DNA from 3 places in the Shewanella sp. 0m-8 genome. Region 3 is predicted to be linked to each of the others. Evidence: predicted binding sites of a transcription regulator. Region 3 holds the regulator's gene; each other region holds the start of a gene.
What was found. The regulator MetJ, encoded in region 3, represses methionine synthesis genes. The targets are predictions, from matches to a motif close to TAGACGTCTAGACGTCTA.

Region 1 (5,979 bases), on a different contig from region 3:
TGCCAACCGCCCACAAGCTATGTTGGCATTTAACACGCGCCTACCCGATCTTGCCATTATCGATATTGGCCTTGAAAATGAAATCGATGGCGGTTTTACTCTATGCCAATCATTAAGAGCCATGTCGAGTACCTTGCCGATTATTTTCTTGACCGCACGTGACAGTGATTTCGATACCGTATGCGGTCTGCGACTGGGGGCCGACGATTATTTAAGTAAAGATGTCAGTTTCCCACATCTAATAGCCAGATTAGCTGCGCTGTTTAGACGCTCAGATCTAAAAAATGCGAGTAACGATGAAAGTCATATCGTTGAACATGGTTTGCTGACAATCGATGTGAATCGCATGCAGGTATTTTGGAACTCAATACAGATTGAGCTTACCGTAACCGAATTTTGGATGGTGCATGCGCTCGCAAAGCGCCCAGGACATGTACGCCAGCGCCAAGAGTTGATGCAAGAGGCCAAAATATTCGTCGATGATTCGACGATTACTTCCCATGTAAAACGGATTAGAAAGAAGTTTATTGCCCAGGACCCTAACTTTGATTGTATCGATACCGTGTATGGCATGGGTTATCGCTGGGATTCCCACAATTAACCTTGAGCATTAGCATTGAGCATTAGCATTGAGCATCGAAACTTGATGCTAAGCGAACCCTCGCTTGTGGAATGTCGTCCGCTGGTAAATTAGTTCATCAATCGAGTCATTTTTGGTCATGGTCAAGTAGTTTTAGGTCATTGCCTGATCATTTAGGTCATAGTCAGGCCATTGTTGATGGCCATCATTTAGGTAGTTGTTACGCCATGTTTAATTTGCCAATAGGGCTGCGAAGTAAAGTCGCAGTATTGTCTTTATTCTTACTCTGCCTGCCGTGGCTAGGTTATCAGTACGTGTGGGAGATGGAGAAATATCTGCGTCACGGCCAAGAAAAAACCTTAGAAGGCACCACTCAAGCACTGGCAACCGCTCTGCACGAAAGACCTAAGCTATTTGATAGCCAAGCGAGCTTTTTAACACAGGTTGAAAAAGGGCGCGATCTATACGCTTATCCACTTTCAGGGCCTATTCAACTAGACGGTAAATTGTCAGATTGGAGTAGCTACCGCCATCGTGCACTTAATTACGCGGCTGATTATCAGGTTTATAAACGTGACGAAGGCCAGCCGTTAAACCTCAGCTTTACCCATATGGTGGGTAAATATGCCGGCTACCTGTACGCCTTTTTCGAAGTTCGCGATCCACACGTGATCTACCGTGGAAAAAATAGCCTTAGCATAGACAATAACGATCATATCGCCATCGCGACACTCGCACCGGATGGCAAATTTCGACGCTATATTGTCGCCACCACACAAGATGGTTGGATAAGTGCCTTCGAACTGCCAGAAGATCCCAACCTGTCTACCCCTGTAACGCCTGAAGTTAAAATTCAAGGAAAGTGGACCAAGAGTAAGCAAGGTTACAATGTCGAGCTTAGGATCCCGCTTAATATGGTTGGCAGTAAACTGGGCTTTGCCGTTTATGACTTAAACGATAAAAAAAGCCGCGTATTAGATGCCATCGTTGGCACCTCTGCAATTGATGATGTAAGCAAGTTGGGGACCGTACTTGTCCCCTCACCTGAAATCGAAAGTATTATTAAAGGCATGAGCCATAATAGTTCGCGGATCTGGGTGGTCGATAAACATGGTCGCGTTTTAGCAAAATCGGGCGATATTCGTTCAGATAACAGCGTCTGGTCACGGACTAATATCGATAACGATGACAACTCCGGCTGGACGCAGTTTAAACATAAATACTTGCACCCGCTTTACTACAAAATCTTAACCACGCCAGCCAAAGACTTTATTGATTCACTGCAAGACTCAACAGTGTTGCAAGGCAGTCATATCTCTAAAGCCTTAAGCGGCGAGCAAGGTTCCACCTGGCGCTTAACTCCCGACAGCAAAGCGGTTGTGCTCGCTGCTGCTAGTCCTATTTGGATTGATGATAAAGTCATGGGGGTAGTGATTGCCGAAGAAACCACTCATGGTATTCGAACCCTGCGCAACAAAGCCTTAGAGAAGCTGTTTAATGTGATTTTAACCATCATGAGTATGGGCACCTTAGCGCTATTTTTCTTTGCTTCAAACATCTCAAGCCGTATTCGAAAACTACGCGATGAAGCTGAGCAAGCGATCGACAGCCAAGGGCGAATAAAAAATGAGATTCAGGGTTCTAAAGTTCGCGATGAGATCGGCGATCTATCACGAAGTTTTGCCAGTATCGTTAGCCGATTGAGCCAATACACTCATTATTTAGAGAATATGTCTTCGCGTTTATCTCACGAACTGCGCACCCCTGTCGCCGTGGTGCGCTCGTCGCTTGAGCATCTTGGTTTACAACAGCTTAGCCCTGATAGCCGCAAATATGTTGACCGGGCACAAGAAGGCGTTAACCGTCTCAATATGATCTTAAACAACATGAGCGAAGCCACTCGTTTAGAAGAGAGCTTATCTCATGCCGAAACGACTATTTTTCCGCTCGAAAAAGTCATCAATGGCTGTATGCAAGGCTATCAAATGACCTATCCCCAACAAGCATTTGAGCTCGATATTACCCAGGACAGTATTGCGATGTTAGGAGTGCCGGAGTATATCGCTCAGCTGATGGATAAACTTATCGCTAACGCCTTAGAGTTTAGTCATCCTGATAGCCCAATTAATGTTGCGCTGACACTCAAGCATAAATATGCCGAGCTGAGCGTCAGTAACCAAGGCCCCGCACTACCGGATAATATGGCCGAGCAGATTTTTGAGTCTATGGTGTCTGTGAGAGCACAAAAAGCGCAAGATAAACCGCATCTAGGTTTAGGCCTATATATTGCGAGACTTATTTGCCAATTCCATGACGGTAAAATTAACGCCAGTAATACCCAAGATAAGGCCGGGAATATCAGCGGCGTTAAGATCACGATTAAGCTACCAATAAGCAAAGAAAGTCTTTAAAGCAGTTGTAACTATCCCAATTATGACGACAGAGAAAATAGTGACTGAAAGTTTATACTGAAAATAATGACACTTTATTTTAGCCGTTTAGATGTTAAGATGGCTAAAATGATATCGATATTTAAACTGATGGAATTCGCCCGATGAAAAAAGAAACGCAGATAATCAGTCTAGGCCGAGATAAAAAATGGACCCAAGGGGTGATAAACCCGCCTGTTTACCGCGCATCGACTATGGTGTTCGATACTATGGAAGATATGCGTTTTGCTGCAAAAAATAAGGCTAATGGCGCAATGTTCTATGGCCGTCGTGGTGGCCCTACTCATTTTGCGTTTCAAGCGGCGATTGCAGAACTTGAAGGCGGAGTAGGCACAGCACTATATCCATCAGGAAGCGCCGCCATTAGCAATAGCCTGCTGTCATTTTTAAAAGCGGGCGATCACCTGCTTATGGTCGATAGCGCCTATGAGCCCACTCGTGATCTATGTAATAAGCTGCTTGCCGGTTACGGCATCGAAACCACTTATTACGACCCTATGATTGGTGATGGCATAGAAGCCTTAATACAGACTAATACTAAGGTGCTGTTCTTAGAATCTCCCGGTTCAATCACCATGGAAATACAAGATGTCCCCACTCTGAGCCGTATCGCCCACCAGCACGATATCGTGGTGATGCTCGATAATACCTGGGCATCACCAATAAACTCGCGACCATTTGAGATGGGGGTCGATATTTCGATTCAAGCGGCGACAAAGTATATTGTTGGCCACTCAGATGTGATGATGGGCACTGCTACCGCGAACGACAAACACTGGGAACAGCTACGAGAAAATAGTTACCTTCTAGGCCAATGTACCTCACCAGATGATGTATATCTTGCTAGCCGAGGCCTAAGAACCTTAGGTATTCGCTTAGCCCAGCATGAACAAAATGCATTAAAAGTGGCTAACTGGCTTGCAACCCGCCCTGAAGTGGATCACCTGCGTCACCCCGCTTTTGAGTCATGTCCGGGCCATGAGTTTTTTAAACGCGACTTTAGCGCCTCAAACGGACTGTTTTCGTTTGTATTAAAACAAGGTGATGTTAGGTCTGTTACCGCATTTGTTGAAAATATGCAGCACTTTAAAATGGGCTTTTCTTGGGGCGGTTTTGAAAGCTTAATTTTAGGCGTATTTGGCATCGATAAACTGCGCACTGCAACAAAGTGGGATAGCAGTAAGCCACTCATTAGATTGCATATCGGCTTAGAGAACGTCGATGATCTCATTGCCGATCTTGAGGCCGCGTTTGAACGCTATAATCGAGTATTAAACACCTAAGCGAACTCTATTTAGCTTTTAGCAAAACAAGCCGGCCATGTTGTCGGCTTGTTTGCATTTGTCACAGAAAAAGATTCTTTGTTTTAGCTATTAGGTTAAATGCTTTATTATTAACAGCGTAAATGACCAAACCTAGAGAATCTTTTTAATGCAGCGCGCCACCGCCTCAAAAGGCTTTACCCTCATCGAACTTGTTATCGTGATTATTGTGCTTGGCATATTAGCAGTTATCGCTGCGGCTAAATATGTAGACTTTAAGCGTGATGCTGAAATAGCTCGGGTCAAGGCCGTTGCCGCTGCATTGCAGCAATCAGTTACCTTCTCCCACACTAAATGGCAGCTTATCGCAGGAGTTGGTGCGTTGAACGATCTACCTGACTTTGCCGGAGGGGAGCTTGATATGAACAGCTTTGGTTATCCCCTTGGTATTGGTAAAGGTAACCCGATGGGACAACCAAAAAATATCGGCCAAGGTGAGCAAGGCTGTGTTGATTTATGGAATATCCTACAACAAGATCCAGCCAGTGTTTCGTTATCTAGCATAGACAATAGCAGTGACTTTCAGGCCTATCGTCATCAAGCAGCTAGCAATCCCGATGGTCAAACACAGTGCACTTATGTACTGCGCACCCTTGGCGATACTAAGAGCCGCCAACAAGCCGATATAAAAATCCTCTATGACTCAGTCGCTGGTAGTGTTATTGCGCTTATTAACGATTAAGCCCAGCTTTACAAGCTAGCAGCCAATTTATTGCTTCGCTCAAAGCATAAAGGCGGATATGATCCGCCTTTATAGTGCTTATATGATGCACTTAGATTGTGTAGATGGATTGTGTGCTTGTACTGTTTTCGTGTGCTAAGGCTGATTGACTTAACTCACTTATCAAGCACTCTTATCTAGCCCATTTATCCAACCCATATATTTTGCCCATTTCGCCTCATTGTTTAATAGTGAGTAGTGAAGAGTAAAACTGAGCCGCAAGCAGATCAGTTGTTAATCACTGCTCCACCAGGGACCCACGCTTGTGTGCCATAAAGTGGCACGGTTGAGAGCGCATGCTTGTGGCTACCATTGGTCTCTTTGGTTGAGTAAGACAAATACAGTAATGTTTGGTTCTTTGCATCATAAATACGGCGTACTTTTAGCGATTTAAATAAGATGCTTAATGATTCTTTAAACACCACTTCACCGTTTTTACTCTTATCGATACTGGCAATTTCAGCAGCGGTGATCGGCCCTGTTTGACGACAAGAAATACTCATATCCGATGGGTCCGCCAGGCTTAAATCGGCCTCAATACGGCTAACATGACACGTCACACCAGGGATTTTAGGGTCGTGCCTAGCATCAATAATCACATCTTTGGTGGTAAATAAACCTAAACTCACCTTACCCACATCATCGCCACAACCACTTAGACCAAGTGTTACGCTCAGTGACAGTCCCAAGCTAATTAACAGCCCTTTAGTTAAGCCCTTCATATCCATTTCCTTTAGCGATTGAGTCAATCAATGAGTCATTGTGACTGATGTAATACTATTTGTGTCAATCTAAACGCCAATAGTCAGCGCTAACAGTAAACGAAATAGCGCTGAGTCGCGCTATTTTTCATTGCCCGTTAAGCAAATACCCTTTGTGCCCAGCGAGTCAGTCCTGCAGTCACAC
Region 2 (5,979 bases), on a different contig from region 3:
GTACTTCATCGCTGGCATAACCCCAAAACTCTTTACGTACACGCTCATGCATACGCTCGGCAAAGGCCTCGGCTAAACGGTCTGCTAAGCATTTAAGCATAATGGCGCTGTAGTCATCATGGTCGGCTTCAAAGCGCGCCACATGCTCGTCGATGCCATGGCCTGCTGTTACCGCAAAGCCCCCCATATAATCGGCAACCCCTGAGTCTTTTGGCGCAACAAAATCAGCTAAGCAGAAGTTGTCGTTACCGACGCGCTCAATCTGCATCCGCAGGTGGTGCAGGGTGATGAGTGGTTGCTCGCGAGATTCATCCGTCCCATCGGCAGAGTAAAGCTCAATATCGTCATGGTTAACGGTATTGGCAGGGAACAGGCCGATAACTGCTTTGGCGGTAAGCCACTTTTCACTGATTATTTTATCCAGCATGGCTTTACCATCAGCGAATAATTTACGCGCCTCAACACCCACCACTTCATCATCTAAAATACGTGGGAAGTGACCGTGTAGCTCCCAACTGCGGAAAAATGGCGTCCAGTCGATACGTTCAACCAAATCCTCTAGCGGATAATCATCAAATACCTGGCGACCCAGTACGTTAGGCACAAATGGAGTGTAGTTTGCCCAGTCGTGCTGGCAGCGGTTTTCACGCGCAGCTTCTATAGATGTGATGATTTTACGTTTGGTTTGCGATAGACGCTTTTCGCGCATCATATCGTATTCTTCATAAGCTGCATTGATAGTTGCTTGGCGAGTGTCGTTGTTAATCAGCTTTGACACCATAGGCACGGCGCGCGAGGCATCAGCAATGTAGATGGCCCCCGTTGGTGCGTGCGGCGCAATCTTCACAGCGGTATGAATTTTTGAGCAAGTCGCACCGCCAATGATTGACGGAATCGTTAAGCCGGCTTTGTGGAAACTCTTAACGTTATGCACCATCTCATCAAGGCTTGGCGTGATAAGCCCTGACATGCCGATAATATCGACATTTTCAGCCTTGGCGACTTCGATAATTTTCTCCACCGGCACCATCACGCCTAAATCAATCACTTCATAGCCGTTACAAGCCAGTACCACACCAACGATGTTCTTACCGATATCGTGCACATCCCCCTTAACGGTAACCATTAAAATTTTACCGTTAGACTGGCCTGGGACTTTTTCAAGCTCAATATAAGGGTTTAAATAGGCAACGGCTTTTTTCATTACGCGCGCAGATTTTACCACTTGCGGTAGGAACATTTTGCCAGAGCCAAACAGGTCACCAACAATGTTCATCCCATCCATCAATGGCCCTTCAATCACATCTAATGGGCGAGTGGCCTGCTGGCGTGCTTCTTCAGTATCTGCATCAATAAAGTCGGTAATACCTTTAACCAGCGCATGGGCTAAACGCTCATTTATCGGCTTAGTGCGCCACTCTAAATCTTCTTTCTTAACGGTTTGGCTGCCATCGCCGCGAAATTTTTCCGCAACCTCTAACAAGAGTTCAGTGTTGTTAGTCGGCTCCCCATTTTTATCGACAGCGCTGCAAGGTAAGTTCTGTACGATTGCCTCAACTCGCTCTTTTAATTCGGTGTCGATATCATCGTAAATGGCTAGCTGACCGGCGTTGACAATACCCATGTCCATGCCAGCTTGAATCGCGTGATACAGGAACACCGCGTGAATCGCTTCACGCACCGGGTTGTTACCACGAAACGAGAACGACACGTTCGACACGCCGCCAGAGATCATCGCATGAGGTAGGGTGCGTTTTATCTCGGCGGTGGCTTCGATAAAGTCGACCGCGTAGTTATCGTGCTCTTCAATACCGGTGGCGATGGCAAAGATATTGGGATCAAAGATAATGTCTTCTGGCGGAAAACCGACTTTATCAACCAGCACGTTATAGGCGCGGGTACAAATCTCGATTTTACGTGCTTTGGTGTCGGCTTGGCCCTGTTCATCGAACGCCATGATAATTGCCGCAGCGCCGTAGCGTTTAACTAAGGTTGCTTGCTCGATGAATTTTTCTTCACCCTCTTTAAGCGAGATAGAGTTAACGATGCCTTTACCTTGGATGCATTTAAGGCCCGCTTCAATCACTTCCCACTTAGAGGAGTCGATCATAATCGGTACGCGCGAGATATCAGGCTCAGAGGCGATAAGGTTGAGGAATTTGTGCATCATCTCAACGCCATCGAGCATGCCTTCATCCATGTTGATATCGATGATCTGTGCGCCGCTTTCAACTTGCTCACGGGCAACCGACAGCGCTTCTTCATATTCGCCAGTTTTGATCAGGCGTAAAAACTTAGCCGATCCGGTTACGTTAGTACGTTCGCCGACGTTTAAAAATAGCGAATTTTTATCAATGGTCAGCGGCTCAAGCCCTGATAGACGACATGCAACTGGGATGTCGGGCAGTACGCGGGCCGGGTGCTTAATAACCGCTTCACGGATAGCGCGAATATGCTCAGGCGTACTACCACAGCAACCACCAATGATGTTTAAGAAGCCGTCAGCTGCCCACTCTTCAATAATGTTGGCCATCTGCTCGGGCGTTTCATCATAGCCACCAAACTCGTTAGGTAGGCCTGCATTGGGGTGCGCCGAGACAAAGCACTCAGAGATTTTCGATAACTCTTCAACATAAGGGCGCAGCTCTTTTGGCCCAAGGGCGCAGTTAAGACCAATAGACAGAGGCTTAACATGGCGCAGTGAGTTATAGAATGCTTCGGTGGTTTGTCCGGTTAAGGTACGGCCAGAGGCATCGGTAATGGTGCCAGAGATCATAATCGGTAAGCGGAAACCTTGGGTGTCATATACCGTTTCAATCGCAAACAGTGCGGCTTTGGCATTTAGCGTATCAAAAATGGTTTCGACCATGATGATGTCGCAGCCGCCTGCAATTAGCGCGTTGATTGACTCGACGTAGGCTTCAACCAGCTGATCAAAACTCACGTTACGGTAGCCTGGGTCATTCACATCGGGGCTAATTGAGCAGGTTCGGTTCGTTGGGCCAAGTACCCCTGCAACGTAACATTGGCGACCCGTCTCTGCTTCAACTTCATTGGCCGCTTCGCGTGCAATGCGTGCACCCGCTAAGTTGATCGCAGCTGAATGCTCCTGCATGTCGTAATCGGCCATGGCGATACGCGTAGCGTTAAAGGTATTGGTTTCGATGATGTCAGAGCCAGCTAACAGGTAGTCTTTGTGGATCTGCTTGATAGCATCGGCTTGGGTGAGCACCAACATATCGTTGTTGCCCTTTACATCACAATGCCAGTCTTTGAACTGTTCACCACGAAAGTCATGTTCTTCAAATTTGCGATCTTGGATCATGGTGCCCATCGCACCGTCGAGGATAAGGATCCCATCTTGAAGCTTTTGGGTAAGTACTGCTAAAACCTTGTCGGCAGAGTCTTGAGTATGTGCTACTGCGCTCAAGGCATGTGTTGGGGTACAGGTTGCCATAGATAATTCCTACCAGTTCGCAAATCGTTATTCTTGTAATACCAAGCAAAATAAGTCTCTGAATACTTAACTTACCTAGATCTGGTGTAAATCATGTCCGTTATTTTCAGTTAAGGTCGTTTATTATGAGTGACCTTTTATTTTGTTTGGACATTTATACGTATAGACGTCCATAATACGTGAGAGGCGATAAAAAGTGCAAGTGCTAAAGCATGATACTTTTTCAGCATTAAAAGCCAATGAATTTTAACTAAGTTGCTGATAAATAATGAAGGTCAACAGGTATAATGCAAACCACTAAGGTGATTTTACTTCGGCACGGCGAATGCGATGGTGGCAATATTTTACGCGGCCAAGTTGATGTTGCGTTAACTGAGCTTGGTCAGTTGCAGATGAAAAAGGCATTTTCCGCCTTATGCTTAACCGATTTGTCAGTCGATTTTACCGTTAATAGTGTGATTAGTTCACCGCTTCAGCGCTGCGCCAACATCGCAGAGCAATTGGCTCGTGAGCATGATTTAGACTTTTCTATTGAAGCCGGTTTTAAAGAGCTGAACTTCGGCGATTGGGACGGGCAAACCTTCGACGCGCTTTATCAAACTTGTGGTTCAGCGCTTGATAACTACTGGAAAAACCCTTGGTTGCTATCGCCGCCTCATGGCGAGTCTATGCAAGATTTTGAGGCGCGTATCGATAAAGCCTGGCAGGCGATGCTCAAGCTGCATCAAGGAAAGACGGTATTAGTGGTGACTCACGGTGGCGTAATACGTCATTTAATGAGTAAAGCTCTGAACGTCAGTCAGTGTGCGGGTTTTTACACCTCGCTTAAATTGCCTTACGCGGCCACGGTAGCGATTGATGTGCTGCACAATGATAATAAGCAGTTCATGAGCCTAAATTGGCGGTAGAAGTTTAAAGAAGGACCTAGAACCTAGGACCTAGGACCTAGGACCTAGAGCCTAGAACCTTTTTATCGTAGGTCGGGCTTTAGCCCGTCAATCTTGGTTTTATTTATAAAACAAAGGTGATATCAGCCTTGCTGGTATGATGCTAAACTGCGGCGTTATCTTACTTGAGTGCTACTGTCTGCATTAAGGTTAGTGCTTAATACTCACGGGGATTGTCGCTGGGATAGTCTCGTTAGTATCAGCGCGACTAAGCTAATAATAAGTCAAACAAAATGAAAGTTAGGTGCTTAACAGCATAAAGGGAACCGGAGGCTGGCAGTTATTCGCCGCTTAGTCCGGACTGTACCCGCAACTGTAGGGAAGGTTAGCCATAGGGCTGCGCTTCCAAGTCAGATACCTGCCTAACTTATGTTGTTCATTACGTATCATTCAGTACGTGTTGATAATTAAAAAGTGTATCCATATACACATAAACTCGTGCGGGCGACTCGAGGGAGACAATAAATGAAACTCGATACTGGGTTATTAGACTCTTGCTTGGACACTTGCTTGCTAGATGCCAGTTTTTTCTATGAATGGTTGAATGGCAACAATGGCTAATTCGAAATCACAGCAGCAAATTAAAACCGTGCTAGCGGTTAAAGATTTAAGTTGGCACTTAGACGGTAAAGCGATTTTATCGGCAATTGAGTTTAGCTTAGCTGAAGGCAAAATGCTGGGCATTATTGGCCCTAATGGCGCGGGTAAATCCAGTTTACTTCGCTGCTTATATCGCTTTATTAAGCCTAGCAGCGGCAGCATTAATTTATTCGGCCAAGATATTAGCGCGCTATCGGCTAAAGCTTTTGCCCAGCAAATCGCCGTGGTACTGCAAGACACGCCCCATCATTTTGAAATGACTACAGCGCAACTAATTGCTCTTGGTTTAACGCCTCATAAAAGTGCCTTTGATTTTACTAGCCGCAGCGATCGCGTTGTGGTTGCACAGGCGCTTGGAAAAGTGGGTCTTGAAGATAAAGCCAATCAAGCTTATGAGAGCTTATCGGGCGGAGAGAAGCAGCGGGCATTGATCGCTCGCGCCATAGTGCAGCGCCCTAAACTGCTTATTCTCGATGAACCGACAAATCACTTAGATATTCGTTATCAGATCCAAACCTTGGAGCTGCTACGCAGCCTCAACATCACAGTCATCACCTCTATTCATGACCTTAACCTTGCCAGTGCGCTGTGTGATGAGCTTTTGCTGCTAGATAACGGCTGCGCTATAGCCAGTGGAACACCCAAAATGGTACTCACTGAGCAACGTATCGCCAAGGTGTTTGATGTGTGCTGTGAAATCAGGCCGCACCCTCAACATGGCAATCCACTTATCAGTTATTTCTATGGTTACGAGGGCGTGTCGGCAAGTGGTGAGAAAACCGCCGCGGATATAAAGGCGTCAGTTCAAGCTGAAGCTTTCGTTCAAATAAAAGCGAGAGGTACAGATGTTTAAGGTGAGTAAGGCCTCAATCGCGAGTCTGCCGTTAGCCATTAATTGTCGTCGCCGAACTGAGCATCTCGTTCTGCTTATACTCACTTTGGTGGCGCTAATCACCCCATTTGCTGCCACCAGTT
Region 3 (5,979 bases):
ACGAATAGAGTTCCAAAGTAACTTTTCCATCTCTGGAGTTGAAGGCGGGAAAAATTCAAAAGAAACGTTAATGTCACCATTTAGCTCAGATAGGCTCTGGTTTAATGATGTTGCATGTTGTGCGTGATGAAAACCCATTTCTACTTCCTCAACTTCAGCATTAGATTGCAATCCGAAACAGACGTTTGGACGTCTATATGTCCATATACTAGAGAAACTGAGAGTGAAGTCAAGCGCAAAAAGCAGGCAAGTGAGTTTTTTTCTTGAGACAGTAAAAAATCCGCCTTTTGAACAAGATGGTTTAGAGCTGAAAATAAAAAAGGACTCAAACGAGTCCTTTGTAACAGCAAAAATGTGAACATTATTCTTGCAGCAAATCTCTGCAAATATGCGCTAGGTCCGACTGCACGGCAGCAGCTGTGACTAAGCGACCCGCACCCGGCCCACGAATTATCAATGGGTTATCTTGGTAGAACTCGCTACGGATCACGAACACGTTATCGCCTGGTGTTAGGTTAGCGTAAGGGTGACTATTATCAACCCATTGTAAGCTCACCTCAGCCTTTAGCTTGCCATCCACCTTATCTAAAGAAGCCACATATCTCAGAACTTTATCTTGCTCTGCTGCAGCCTCAAACTGTTGCTGCATATCTTCATCTAACTCGCAAATTCGCGACAAAAACTGCTCTAGCGGCAATTCAGCCAAGTTAGCAGGTACCAAAGACTTAAGTTCGATATCTTCTAGCTCAATCTCAAAGCCTATTTCACGGGCTAAGATCAGTAGTTTACGTTGCATATCACGGCCAGATAAATCATCCCTAGGGTCTGGTTCAGTGATCCCTAAGCCCCTCGCCTCAATAACCAATTCCGAGAAAGGTTTCTTCGCATCAAAGTTTTCAAATAACCAACAAAGTGTGCCAGAGAAGATCCCACCAACCGCCTCTATGCTGTCACCACTATTATGCAGATCGTTTAAGGCATGTTGCACAGGTAAACCTGCACCACAACTGGCGTTATAACGCCAAAACAGGCGACGATTATCCAGTTGCTGCTTAAGCTCTCGGTAAAAAGGTAATGGACCTGATCCTGCAAGTTTATTAGCACTTACAACATGTATTCCGCGGGCAAAAAACTCTGGATATTGCAGAGTTAAATCAGCGCTGGCACTAATATCGAGCGCAATAACTTCATCACACTCCAGCTCATGTACCTCATCAAATAAGTGACTATATTGCCAAGGCGTCGCATGCTCTTCAAAAACCTGTTTCCAAGTATCAAGCTCAATACCTTCATCGCTAATTAGTGCCTTGCGTGAGCTCACTAAACCAACAAGCTCAACACTGGCTTCTAACTCTTTATTAAGCGCCGCCTGGGCATTGCTAAACAGATCGACCCAAGCTTCACCAATATTGCCCACCCCTAGCAATAGCACACCAATGCGCTTACGTGGACCGGCGCAGCGACGATGAACTTTTTGCGTTAGCAGGTTAACTTGCCCTTGCGGCACTAATGTCACGAGACTCATGCCATCGTTAAATAGTGGTCTGGCGTTACGGCTCAATAATCTGGCAAATCCACGACGGTAAAGGTTTGCATCGGCGCTGACTAACGCAACTAGGCCTAAGTCTTCGGTGATCTTAATATTACTCACAGCTAATGCTTCACGATTAACATCAAGCAAAGCTAACACTTGCTTCTGGTTTTCAAGCGTTACGGTCAACTCAATTCGGTTTTGCCCAAGCTCCCAATGAGCAAGTGGGCTCAAGCCTGTTTCTTCAAGCAAGGCGATAAACTGTTTAAAATCGCTCTTCAGCTCAAGATTAAACGAGGCAACGCTACTTAAGTTTGTCACCACTGGCGCACTTGCCGAAGAACTCTTAGGTGCAATCAAGGTAAAGTCTGTGTGGGAGGCGTAACTTGAACGCACAGCCAGACTCACTTGGGTATCAAATAGTGGCTGCAAAGTACGATTATGCAGTACCGGTGAGCCTAAATGGGCTAAACGGTTTGCCTCAGCAAGTGAAAGACTACTCAGCAACTTTGCATCGTTGATCTTATTCGGATCGGCGTTAAATACCCCTTCAACGTCGGTCCAAATCGTGACCCGCTCAATATCCGCTAAGCTAGCAATCAAGGTGGCACTAAAATCAGAGCCATTACGCCCTAACAGTAAGGTATCACCACGCTCATTAGCGCAGATAAACCCCGTAATAATTAGCCGCTCATTTGGGTGTGCTTCGGTCATCAGATGCACACGCTCGCGAGACTCTTGCAAGCGAATTTGCGGCACTGCGCCCTCATCAGCAATCAGTAAGGTGCGAGCATCGACATCCGACGCCGCAACCCCTGACTCGCGCAGCAATGCAGCTAATAGGCGCGCTGACCAACGCTCACCAAAGCTGACTACCTGGCTGCTCTGATAGTCATTAATTGACTCTATCGACAATAGACTGATCAGCTGAGATTTATCGGTAGATAAACGCTCTCTTAAAGAACGTGCCTGCTCATTTGAGAGCAATTGCTCAATCAAATTTTGCTGGAAGCTAATGAGTGTCTGCAGCTCTTCTTGCCACAACTGTTTAGTGCTACTTAATTCGAGCAACTTATACAGGAAATTAGTACTTTTACCGGCAGCTGACACCACAACTAAATCGTCGCTGTGGCCATGCGTCAGCAAAATATGAGCAACGCGACGGTAACAGTCTGCATCCGCTAGACTTGAGCCACCAAATTTATGTAAGTGACAGCGTGCCATCGTATACCCCTTTAATTAACAAGCGGCTGCAGCATTAAGCGCAGCTTCAATATCGGCAACAAGATCGTCAGCATCTTCGATACCAACAGAAAGACGGATAAGCGTATCTTTTACGCCAGCTTCAGCGCGAGCCTCTGGCTCCATCGCCCTATGTGTCATGGTCGCAGGAACGGCCACTAAACTTTCAACGCCGCCAAGACTTTCTGCAACTGAAAAATAATTAAGATTTTTTAAGAACTCCACCAACTGGGGCTCCCCACCTTGGAGCTCAAAGCTCAACATGGCGCCAAAACCTTTTTGCTGCTTGGCCGCAATCTCATGCCCCGGGTGATCTTTAAGCCCTGGGTAATAAATTTTGGATACAGCTTTATGATTGACTAGGGTATCAAGAATTCGTTGCGCATTCGCCTGATGTTCGCGAATTCGTACTGCAAGTGTGCGAATTCCGCGCAAAGTGAGATAACTATCAAATGCTGAACCCGTTAGCCCTAATGTATTTGACCACCAATGCAGCAACTCTCCGACTTCAGGATCTTTAGCCACAACAGCGCCGCCCACCACATCACTATGACCATTAATATATTTTGTCGTAGAATGGATCACGATATCGGCGCCAAGTAATAACGGCTGTTGCAAAATAGGTGACAGAAAAGTGTTATCGACGACGACTAACGCGCCGACTTCATGGCTAGCCGAACTGATAGCTTCAATATCGACCACGCGAAGTAAGGGGTTCGACGGTGTTTCTAACCATACCATCTTAGGTTTTTGCGCTATCGCCTGATTAAGTGCCTGTGAGTCAGTCTGATCCACTACTAGCAACTTAAACTGACCTTTCTTGGCAAGGTTAGTAAATAAACGGTAACTGCCGCCATAACAGTCATGTGGCACGACAAGTAAATCATCTGGCCCGAGTAGATTTGTCGCCAAGGTGATTGCCGCCATACCAGTGCAAGTCACCACTCCCGTCGCACCTTTTTCAAGTTCGGCAATCGCATCGCCAAGAATGGAGCGAGTTGGGTTACCCGAGCGGCTATAATCGAAGTCTCTTGGATTTTTATGACCATCAAAAGAGTAGTTAGTTGACAGGTATATTGGCGGTACAACAGCGCCATGTTGGCTATCGGACTCAATGCCTTGACGCACTGCCGCGGTGGCAAGTTTACGCTCGGTCATGTACTACTCCTTAGTTACTGATTTTCTTATTAGAGATGTCTGGACGTCTAAATGTACCTAAGCACATCCTCCTCGTCAACCACTTTAGACGTTTAGACGTCCATGCATATAGAAATCTATTTGCATTTATCATAAATAAGAGGCAATAATTTGACTGCACAATTTAAAGGGTTAAAATCTGCCCCGAATTTTGAAATTACAGGTGAGTCAATGACTGAGTGGAATGGCGATTATATCAGCCCATATGCTGAACACGGCAAAAAGAATGAACAAGTGAAAAAAATTACTGTGTCCATTCCTTTGAAAGTACTTAAAGTACTTACCGATGAACGCACACGCCGCCAGGTGAATAACTTGCGTCACGCCACAAACAGTGAACTGTTGTGCGAAGCATTCCTGCATGCATACACAGGCCAGCCACTGCCAAACGATGCCGATCTAACTAAAGATAAACCCGACAGCATGCCTGCAGAGGTTAAACGTCTAATGGATGAAATGGGCATTGAGTGGGAAGAACTTGAATAATCTTCATTGATTATCGACAAACATGATCTCCAGATAAGGACTGCTTAGCAGTCCTTATCTGCTTCTATACCACTATAAACGTGTAGCAGACTGATAGTTTGCCTGTAAATCGATTCACGCCATCGTCACTGATAGGCCAACCTATATTCGTTCCCATATAAGCCGTCTTGGCTGGATAAACAGATGATCGAACCCATTACATTACTACTTGCCTCACTGATTATCTTTTGTGGCGCACTAACCCAAAGTCTTATCGGCTTTGGCCTAGCCGTCGTTGCAAGCCCCTTGCTGTATATCGTCGATCCGAGCCTAGTACCTGCACCTGTTATCATGATGGGATTCTCTATTGCACTGCTGACCCTATTTAGAGAGCGAGGTCAGCTTGAGTTTAATGGCCTGCAATATGCACTCTTAGGTCGTATTCCTGGCGGCATACTCGGCGCGACGTTGATTTTAATTGCGCCGCAACCGATTTTAGGTCTGGCGATAGCCGCGATTGTGGCATTGGCGGTTGGTTTAAGCTTGATGAAGTTTAGTATTCCAGTGAATCGATTTAGCTTATTTATCGCAGGCATTTTATCCGGTATTTTTGGCAACATAGCCGCAATTGGCGGTCCGCCACTGGCCATCTTGCTTTCAGGTAAAGATGCAGGCCAATTTCGCGCCGCTCTATCGGCCTTTTTTATCTTTAGCTCGATGATTGCTTTGATCATTTTGGCATTTGCAGGCTTGCTGACCTTGCATCACTTTTATATCTCTTTAATGCTATTACCCTCTGTGATTTTGGGATATATCGTGGCAGGGCGATTAGTAGGACGAGTCGACAAACAAAAAACCAGAGCGTTAACTCTGGCTTTATGTGGCGGCAGTGCGCTTATCCTAACCATTAAATCAACGATAGAGTTAATGGGTTAACGTTACTCGTTAGAAATGGTAGGAGGTTTGCAGCACGCCTCCTACCGCATTGTCATCACCAAACATACCGGTGAAGTCTAAGAAAAAAGAATCACCGAAGGCAAAGCCTGAACCCAATGAATAGAGATTAGCTGTAGAGTCTTTCATATCATGGCGATAACCCACTCGTAGCGACATCCAATCAAAGGCTCTAACTTCCCCCCCTAAGCGCCAATATTGAGTACCATCGAGCTCTTTAAACTTCTTATTTTCAATCAGATCGATATCTGTGGTTACCGATAAAATACTCCAGTCATAAGCCACTCCAGCGGTTACTAAGGGCTCTACGCGGTAGGTAAACTTTTGCCCTTCAACTTCTATGGTATCCACATCTTGGCTAATCAAGTTTCTCCCCGACAGACCTAGCGTCAGCCCTTCAAATGGTTGCAAGGCGACACCGATATCGAGGTTAAAGTTAGTCTCATCATTACGGTACTTAACGTCGTCAAAATCACTGGCATCAAAGTTATTCGCATTGGCAATATAGTTATAGGTGTCAACGCGCTGAAACTTTGGCGATATACCCACTGCAATCGGCATATTGACGATAGAAAGTGGAAAACTCAATG

Region 1: the regulator MetJ is predicted to act here: its motif matches at 3,072-3,089, upstream of ACVBIO_RS11730 (cystathionine beta-lyase).
Region 2: the regulator MetJ is predicted to act here: its motif matches at 3,613-3,630, upstream of metH (methionine synthase).

The regions. Positions count from the first base shown of each region.
Region 1 covers NZ_JBRIMB010000021.1:20,196-26,174, forward strand. The annotation lists gene pdsR (proteobacterial dedicated sortase system response regulator) at 1-601, shown strand, start outside; gene pdsS (proteobacterial dedicated sortase system histidine kinase) at 808-2,991, shown strand; gene ACVBIO_RS11730 (cystathionine beta-lyase) at 3,135-4,313, shown strand; gene ACVBIO_RS11735 (type IV pilin protein) at 4,462-5,034, shown strand; gene ACVBIO_RS11740 (CreA family protein) at 5,301-5,795, opposite strand; gene yegD (molecular chaperone) at 5,933-5,979, opposite strand, start outside.
Region 2 covers NZ_JBRIMB010000019.1:15,678-21,656, reverse strand. The annotation lists gene metH (methionine synthase) at 1-3,457, opposite strand, end outside; gene ACVBIO_RS11075 (histidine phosphatase family protein) at 3,745-4,365, shown strand; cobalamin riboswitch at 4,630-4,784, shown strand; gene ACVBIO_RS11070 (ABC transporter ATP-binding protein) at 4,949-5,857, shown strand; gene ACVBIO_RS11065 (FecCD family ABC transporter permease) at 5,850-5,979, shown strand, end outside.
Region 3 covers NZ_JBRIMB010000016.1:12,774-18,752, reverse strand. The annotation lists gene metF (methylenetetrahydrofolate reductase) at 1-138, opposite strand, end outside; gene ACVBIO_RS10060 (bifunctional aspartate kinase/homoserine dehydrogenase II) at 362-2,755, opposite strand; gene metB (cystathionine gamma-synthase) at 2,771-3,931, opposite strand; gene metJ (met regulon transcriptional regulator MetJ) at 4,142-4,456, shown strand; gene ACVBIO_RS10045 (sulfite exporter TauE/SafE family protein) at 4,640-5,371, shown strand; gene ACVBIO_RS10040 (conjugal transfer protein TraF) at 5,381-5,979, opposite strand, start outside.